Regions from separate parts of the Halomonas sp. LS-001 genome, predicted to be linked through region 1. Evidence: riboswitches for the same ligand, from Rfam matches in the RefSeq annotation. Region 1 holds a riboswitch; the other holds the start of a gene.

Region 1 (3,133 bases):
TGGCTTTCATGCATTACCAGTATCGATGCTTCCTGAGTAAAGTGACGATCCGGCGGCGTTAAAAACGCAAACTCACCTTCTTCTAAATGGAATTCATGGATTTCGCGAATGCCTGCCGGTGTACGACACTGGCTGCTACGGTAGGCATCATCTTCGCTATATACCAGGCGATGATACATCTTGAAAAGTGTGTAAAGCGTCAGCCCACCGTTGAATTCAGGCCAGTGAGCGGGGCGAAGACGGATGTCCTGATCCAGCTTTTGACCATCTGCTAGCGCATTGGCAATCACAGTATCTAAAGGCGCCGCCAGCAAGCTGTTATCAGTGCATGGGAAAGTGTTGGCATGTTTGGCATCCGCATTGAACAGGGTGCTGACACGTTTAAGGTCCGCTAGGGTGTTCAGGGGATATTCCGCATATTGCAGCTCGCTGGGGTCATAACCACCGTTTTGCCAGCCATGGATCACCCTTAGCGTTAACAGACCTCGTTGCATAGGAATGACGGCAAGCTGGTGAAGCATCACGCGGATATGCAGCTGGCGCTCATGGCTTTCATTATCGAACGCATGATAAGGATCGGCGAAGAGATTGTGGAGGCGACCGGGGGTATGTTCCTTCGCTTCGTTGTAGCGCATGGGGCTTCCCTATAAGCAAACAATCAGCGCTGCAATGCGCATGCGCCAAAAAAGTAAACAAGCTTTAATTAATGCGGTGTTCAGTATGGCGAGCGTAGCAATAAAAGAAAAGCTTTTGACTCACGACTCACGACTCACAAAAACAACAGGAATCAGAATGAACACATCACTTAGCCGTTTCAGCGTACCGGAAGAGCTCAACGAGTTGCCTGATGATATCCGTGACACCATTCTGGCCGTGCAGGAAAAGGCCGGTTTTGTGCCCAACGTGTTTTTGATGCTGGCCCACCGGCCTGACGAATTCCGGGCGTTTTTTGCCTACCATGATGCCCTTATGGAGCGTGAGTCAGACACGCTAAGCAAAGCCGAAAAAGAGATGATAGTGGTAGCCACCAGCGCCCGTAACCGCTGCCTTTACTGCGTGGTAGCCCATGGCGCTCTGGTGCGCATTTACAGTAAAGACCCGCACCTGGCGGATCAGGTGGCGATCAATCACCGTACGGCGCCGATTAGTGAGCGCCATCGTGTCATGCTGGATTTTGCGCTGTATTGCGGCCTGGATGTCGGCGAGTTGACAGATGACTGGGAAGCACGCCTGAATGCGGTAGGGTTCACGCGTGAAGATATCTGGGATATTGGTGCCATTACTGCCTTTTTTGGCCTTTCCAACCGCCTGGTAACGCTGACAGGCACGCCGCCCAATAGCGAGTTCTATCTGATGGGGCGAGTGCCGCGCGACAAGAGCTGAGGCTTTACTGGCCTGGGTTTTAATTGCCCGGGTTTTAATTACCTGGGTTTTAATTGTCTGAGCTTTACTCGTTTATAGCAATCCGCAACAATAATAGAGTCTACTACTGACAACTTACATTCACTGTCGCCAGGGGAGCCTTAGGGCTGAGAATACGCGCCGTTGCGCGCAGACCCTGGAACCTGATCCGGTTCGTACCGGCGGAGGAAGTGCGACATGCCATATCTGACAGCCGCGGCGCTTGGCGCGGCACTTTTCTGTTTTGCTTTTTTGGGTCTGCGGGCGCGCTATGCCAATCATCTGCTTGGCGATAACGCCGTGGATGACTACCTTTCCGCACGTAACTCGCAATCTTCATTCACCATTGGCCTATCCTTTCTGGCCTCAGGCATGGGGGCGTGGATTCTGTTCGCGCCGCCGGAAATCGGTGCCTTTGTTGGCCCGGTTGCTCTGGCGGGGTATGCCATCGGGTCAGCACTGCCTTTTATTGTGCTGGGTTTATACGGTCCTAAAATCCGCCGTGCCCTGCCAAAGGGGCGCAGCATCGCCGAGTTTGCCCAGGCTTGCTACGGGCGTGGTGTACGCTACTGGGTAACGCTGGTATCAGTGGCTTACATGGCCTGCTTTCTGGCCGCTGAGCTAACGGCGATTGGTGCGATTACCGCGCTGCTTTCTGATGTGCCGCCTGCGCTGGTGATTCTCGGTGTGGCGCTCACTACCTTGCTTTATACCGCCGTTGGTGGTCTCAGGGCGAGCCTGGCCACGGACCGCTGGCAGGCCTGGCTACTGATTATCCTGCTGGTGATTGTTGGCGGCGTTGCCTTGAACGCGCTGCCTGAATTGCCAGCTGATGCCGTTATGCCCAGCGCGCCTATCGGGAGCGCACTGAGCGTGGCACTTACCCTGGTGATAGCAGTGACGGCCGCTAACCTTTTCCACCAGGGCTACTGGCAGCGGGTATGGGCCGCAGAAGATAACCGTAGCCTGGCACGCGGTGCCTGGCTGGGCGGTGGCGCGACCGTGGTGGTGGTCATGTTGATTGGTGGCTTGGGTATCGTGGCGGCGATGAGTGGGGTGGCCCTTGGCGAGCCACCTATCCCGTTTTTTGCGCTGCTGTCTGAAGCGCCGAACTGGCTGGCGCTCCCCGCCTTGGTGCTGGCGGTGACGCTGGTTGCTTCCAGCGTGGACACGCTGCAGAACGCTATCGCTTCCCTGGCCAGCGAGCAGTTCTCTGCGCAGAAAGGCTCACTGGGCGTGGCCCGTTGGGTGACGGTACTGCTGATGGTGCCGGTGGTAATTGTCGCGCTGCAGGGCGTATCGGTACTGCGTCTCTTCCTGATTGCCGACCTGCTCTGCGCCGCCATTGTGGTACCAGTGTTGCTTGGGCTGTGGTCGAGGATGACACCCGTCGCGGCCATTGCCGGTGGCGTTGCGGGCATGCTCGGTACCGTGCTGCCCGGTTGGGTGGCGCAAGGCAACCTGAGTGCGGGTGTGCTGGCGGCCACCTTTCCAAACAGCATTCCCACACTGGCGCCTTTTGTGGGTGCCTTGCTGGCCTCGACGCTGGTGAGCGTGATGATGGCGTTGCTCAATCGCCGAGCGGCCGTTTGAGGTAGCGTAAACGCAGAGCCAGCAGCCCCAGGCCGCTGGTTATCAAAATCACCAGCACGCCCAGCAGTAACGGAAAAGCCCCCGCGCCCAGCCAATCCAGCAAAGGGCCGGTCAGCGATGGAATGACCAGGGCGCCGCT
Region 2 (3,133 bases), 1.3 Mb from region 1:
TTTGAATAAAATTGGTGACAACGAATGCCGTTGTTGTTGCAACTTGTTATACGTTTTGGGAGCGCTCCCTAAGTAGGCGCCCTTTTGCTTTTGATTCATGCTTTAGGAAGTTAACCATGAAATGATAATCAGGGTGCGATTTCAAGCTACGACTGACAAAGTAAACCCTTGTTGAACTGTGAGAAAATGTCTTTACTACCCCAGAGCCTAGATTGCTGCCAGCGACAATGCTGAATTTTATCCCAGGTATACTAAATACTATATGTTGATAGCCATCATGATTTTTGACTGTAGGAAAGCTCATTGATGGTGTGTCAACTACTTGATTCTCAACATATACGGCCAGGTAAGTGTTTTCTGGTAAAGCTGAATCTCCCATAAGAAATTTCGAAAAAGCATACATTTTTTCCTTGCGAATTGAGTTTTCTGTGTCGGGTAATCCGCATGACCCCCAGTCTGTTGCCGACATCCTCCAAGCAATACTGACGGCAAAATACATGAATCCAAAGGCTAACTCTCCATTAGGTGGAAAATACCAAACTTCATCCTGTACGCTAGTCAGTGCCTTATACTTCCTTATTTTCGTAGCTAGCTTGAAACCGTTTGGGCGAGCCATCAGTGGTAGTACTATATCCTCTCCATTTTTGGAGAACTTCAACTCACAATTTTCGCAAAGCAGATGTTTTTTGGCTTGTTTATCGGTATACGCTGCTGACTTATCAAAGCCAGAGATCCAAATAATATCTTCCCCTTGCCCTGGAAAACCTTTTTTAATAGTTCGATAAATTGCCTTAGGCATGAAGTGACTATCTTTCAGCTTCATTGACCGATTACATAAAGCGCAGACTCCGTTCATTAACGCTCCTCGGGCGTATAACCGTTTATTATTGCGCATGCGCGTTTTTCTAGAAAACTTAATTCTGCCAAAAACTGATAAAAAATCGATAATAAAGATTTATTAATTTTCGTTCTAAAGTTTGCCAAAAAAGCATGCATGAGATTTATTTTTTTTAAGCCATTATCAAAATAGCACATAAACATACAGTTAGCCTTATCAACTCATTGCCACTTCTTGGGTTTGTAAAAAACACCCGTCAAATTAAGCACTCACCCATGCCAGGGATAAGGAAAAACGCGCATTGCCGACACTCAAATAGAGCAACGGGGCGCTTATGCTGCCGATACACGAATGCCGCATCACACTTTCATGCATACCAATCGCTGTTGCGCTGAACGGCAAAATTTTCTTTATGCCCATTTAATGTTTGCGCCGAACTTAGCTGTCGGATCCCCTTGCATCTCCTGCCTCTGCCTCCTAGACTGCTTGCATTAACTGCTTGACGGGGTGCCGGTGAATCCGGCTGAGATGGCGCAGGGCGTATCACTTAGATGCTGCCAAAGCGCTGGTCCCGCTGAACCTGATCCGGCTAATGGGCGGCTCCTCATGAAGAGGGCAGCTCGGGTACCGGCGTAGGGATCAAGCGATGGCCTCGGCTCAGCTTCACGCCACCTTCCGTGCCATTCCCTCGATCTCAATCGCCCGCCTTCCGGATCATTACCACCGGAGGCATCATGGGCTACTGCTTTACCGACCTTACCAACGCCTGCCATGACGACTGGCGTGCCTATATTGAGCACGATTTTGTCCGCCAGCTGGGCACCGCCGCGCTACCCGAACCCTCGTTTCGCCACTATCTGAAACAGGATTATCTGTTTCTGATTCACTTCGCCCGTGCTTACGCCTTGGCCGCCTATAAAAGCCCGACCCTTGCTGACCTGCGCCAGGCCCATGAGGGTTTAAAAGCCATCGTGGATGTGGAGCTGGGCCTGCACGTGGGGTTCTGCCAGGAGTGGGGCATTTCAGAAGATGAGTTGGCCCAGCTGCCGGAAGCGCGAGCAACGCTTGCCTACACCCGCTATGTGCTGGATACCGGCAACCGTGGCGACCTGCTGGATTTGCACGTGGCGCTGGCCCCTTGCCTGGTGGGTTACGGCGAAATTGCCAACTGGCTGAACGCTCAGCCGTTCACCCTACGCGGCGCGAAAAATCCCTTTGACGCCTGGATCGCCATGTACGAAAGCGAGGAGTTTCAGGCCGCCATGCAGGCGGAACTGGAATGGCTCAACGCTCGCCTTGCCGAGGTGACCCCCGCCCGTTTTGCCGAACTGAGCAGGATATTTGGCGATGCCACCCGCCTGGAAATCGATTTCTGGCAGATGGGGTTGGATCTTGCTCACTGACACCGGCCAATCCATCCGTTCAATCGCCTTATAACAACCGTTTCATAACAACAAGCAAACAATAAACCCAAGGAAATCATCATGAGTAAAACTAGCCACTTTCTAGCAGAAACCGCCCAGGTCGATGCCGCTGCCATTGCGCCGCTGCCCGCCTCGCGCAAAGTGTATGTCGAGGGCTCACGGCCGGATATCCGCGTGCCGTTTCGGGAAATCACCCTGTCGCCTACCAAAACCAGCAGCATCGATGAAGAGAACCCGCCGCTGCTGGTGTATGACACCTCTGGCCCTTACACCGACCCCGCGGCCAGCAACGATTTACGCCAGGGCTTACCCGCGCTGCGCCGTACCTGGATTGAAGAGCGTGACGATACCGAGTTCCTAGATGGCCCAACCAGTGAGTACGGCAATCGTCGCGCTAACGACCCAACGCTTGCCCAGCTGCGCTTTGATTTAACCCGCACCCCACGCCGGGCAAAAGCGGGCAAGAACGTCACCCAGCTGCACTATGCGCGCCAGGGCATTATCACGCCGGAAATGGAGTTTATTGCCATCCGCGAGAACCAGCGTCGCCAGACGTTAGGCACCGCCGAAGTCGAGCGCATTCTGGGCCATCAGCATGCTGGCCAGAACTTTGGTGCCAGCCTGCCGGAAGAAATCACGCCGGAATTTGTGCGCGACGAAGTGGCCCGTGGGCGAGCGATTATTCCTAATAATATCAATCACCCTGAATCCGAGCCGATGATTATTGGCCGTAATTTCCTGGTGAAGATTAACGGCAACCTGGGTAACTCAGCGGTCACCTCGTCGATTGAAGAAGAGGTCGACAAAATGACCTGGGGGATCCGCTGGGGATCGGACACCATCATGGACCTTTCCACGGGCCAGAATATCC

Evidence for each region. A riboswitch is a leader RNA that binds a small molecule or an ion and turns the genes downstream of it on or off. The one in region 1 is predicted to bind thiamine pyrophosphate.
Region 2: another riboswitch for thiamine pyrophosphate. It lies ahead of tenA (thiaminase II); the one in region 1 lies ahead of ACU6TU_RS12185 (sodium:solute symporter).

Annotation. Positions count from the first base shown of each region.
Region 1 covers NZ_CM129816.1:2,690,809-2,693,941, reverse strand. The annotation lists gene ACU6TU_RS12195 (hypothetical protein) at 1-635, opposite strand, end outside; gene ACU6TU_RS12190 (peroxidase-related enzyme) at 793-1,383, shown strand; TPP riboswitch at 1,505-1,610, shown strand; gene ACU6TU_RS12185 (sodium:solute symporter) at 1,600-2,994, shown strand; gene ACU6TU_RS12180 (MFS transporter) at 2,972-3,133, opposite strand, start outside.
Region 2 covers NZ_CM129816.1:153,921-157,053, forward strand. The annotation lists gene ACU6TU_RS00715 (hypothetical protein) at 47-856, opposite strand; TPP riboswitch at 1,332-1,494, shown strand; gene tenA (thiaminase II) at 1,573-2,241, shown strand; gene thiC (phosphomethylpyrimidine synthase ThiC) at 2,323-3,133, shown strand, end outside.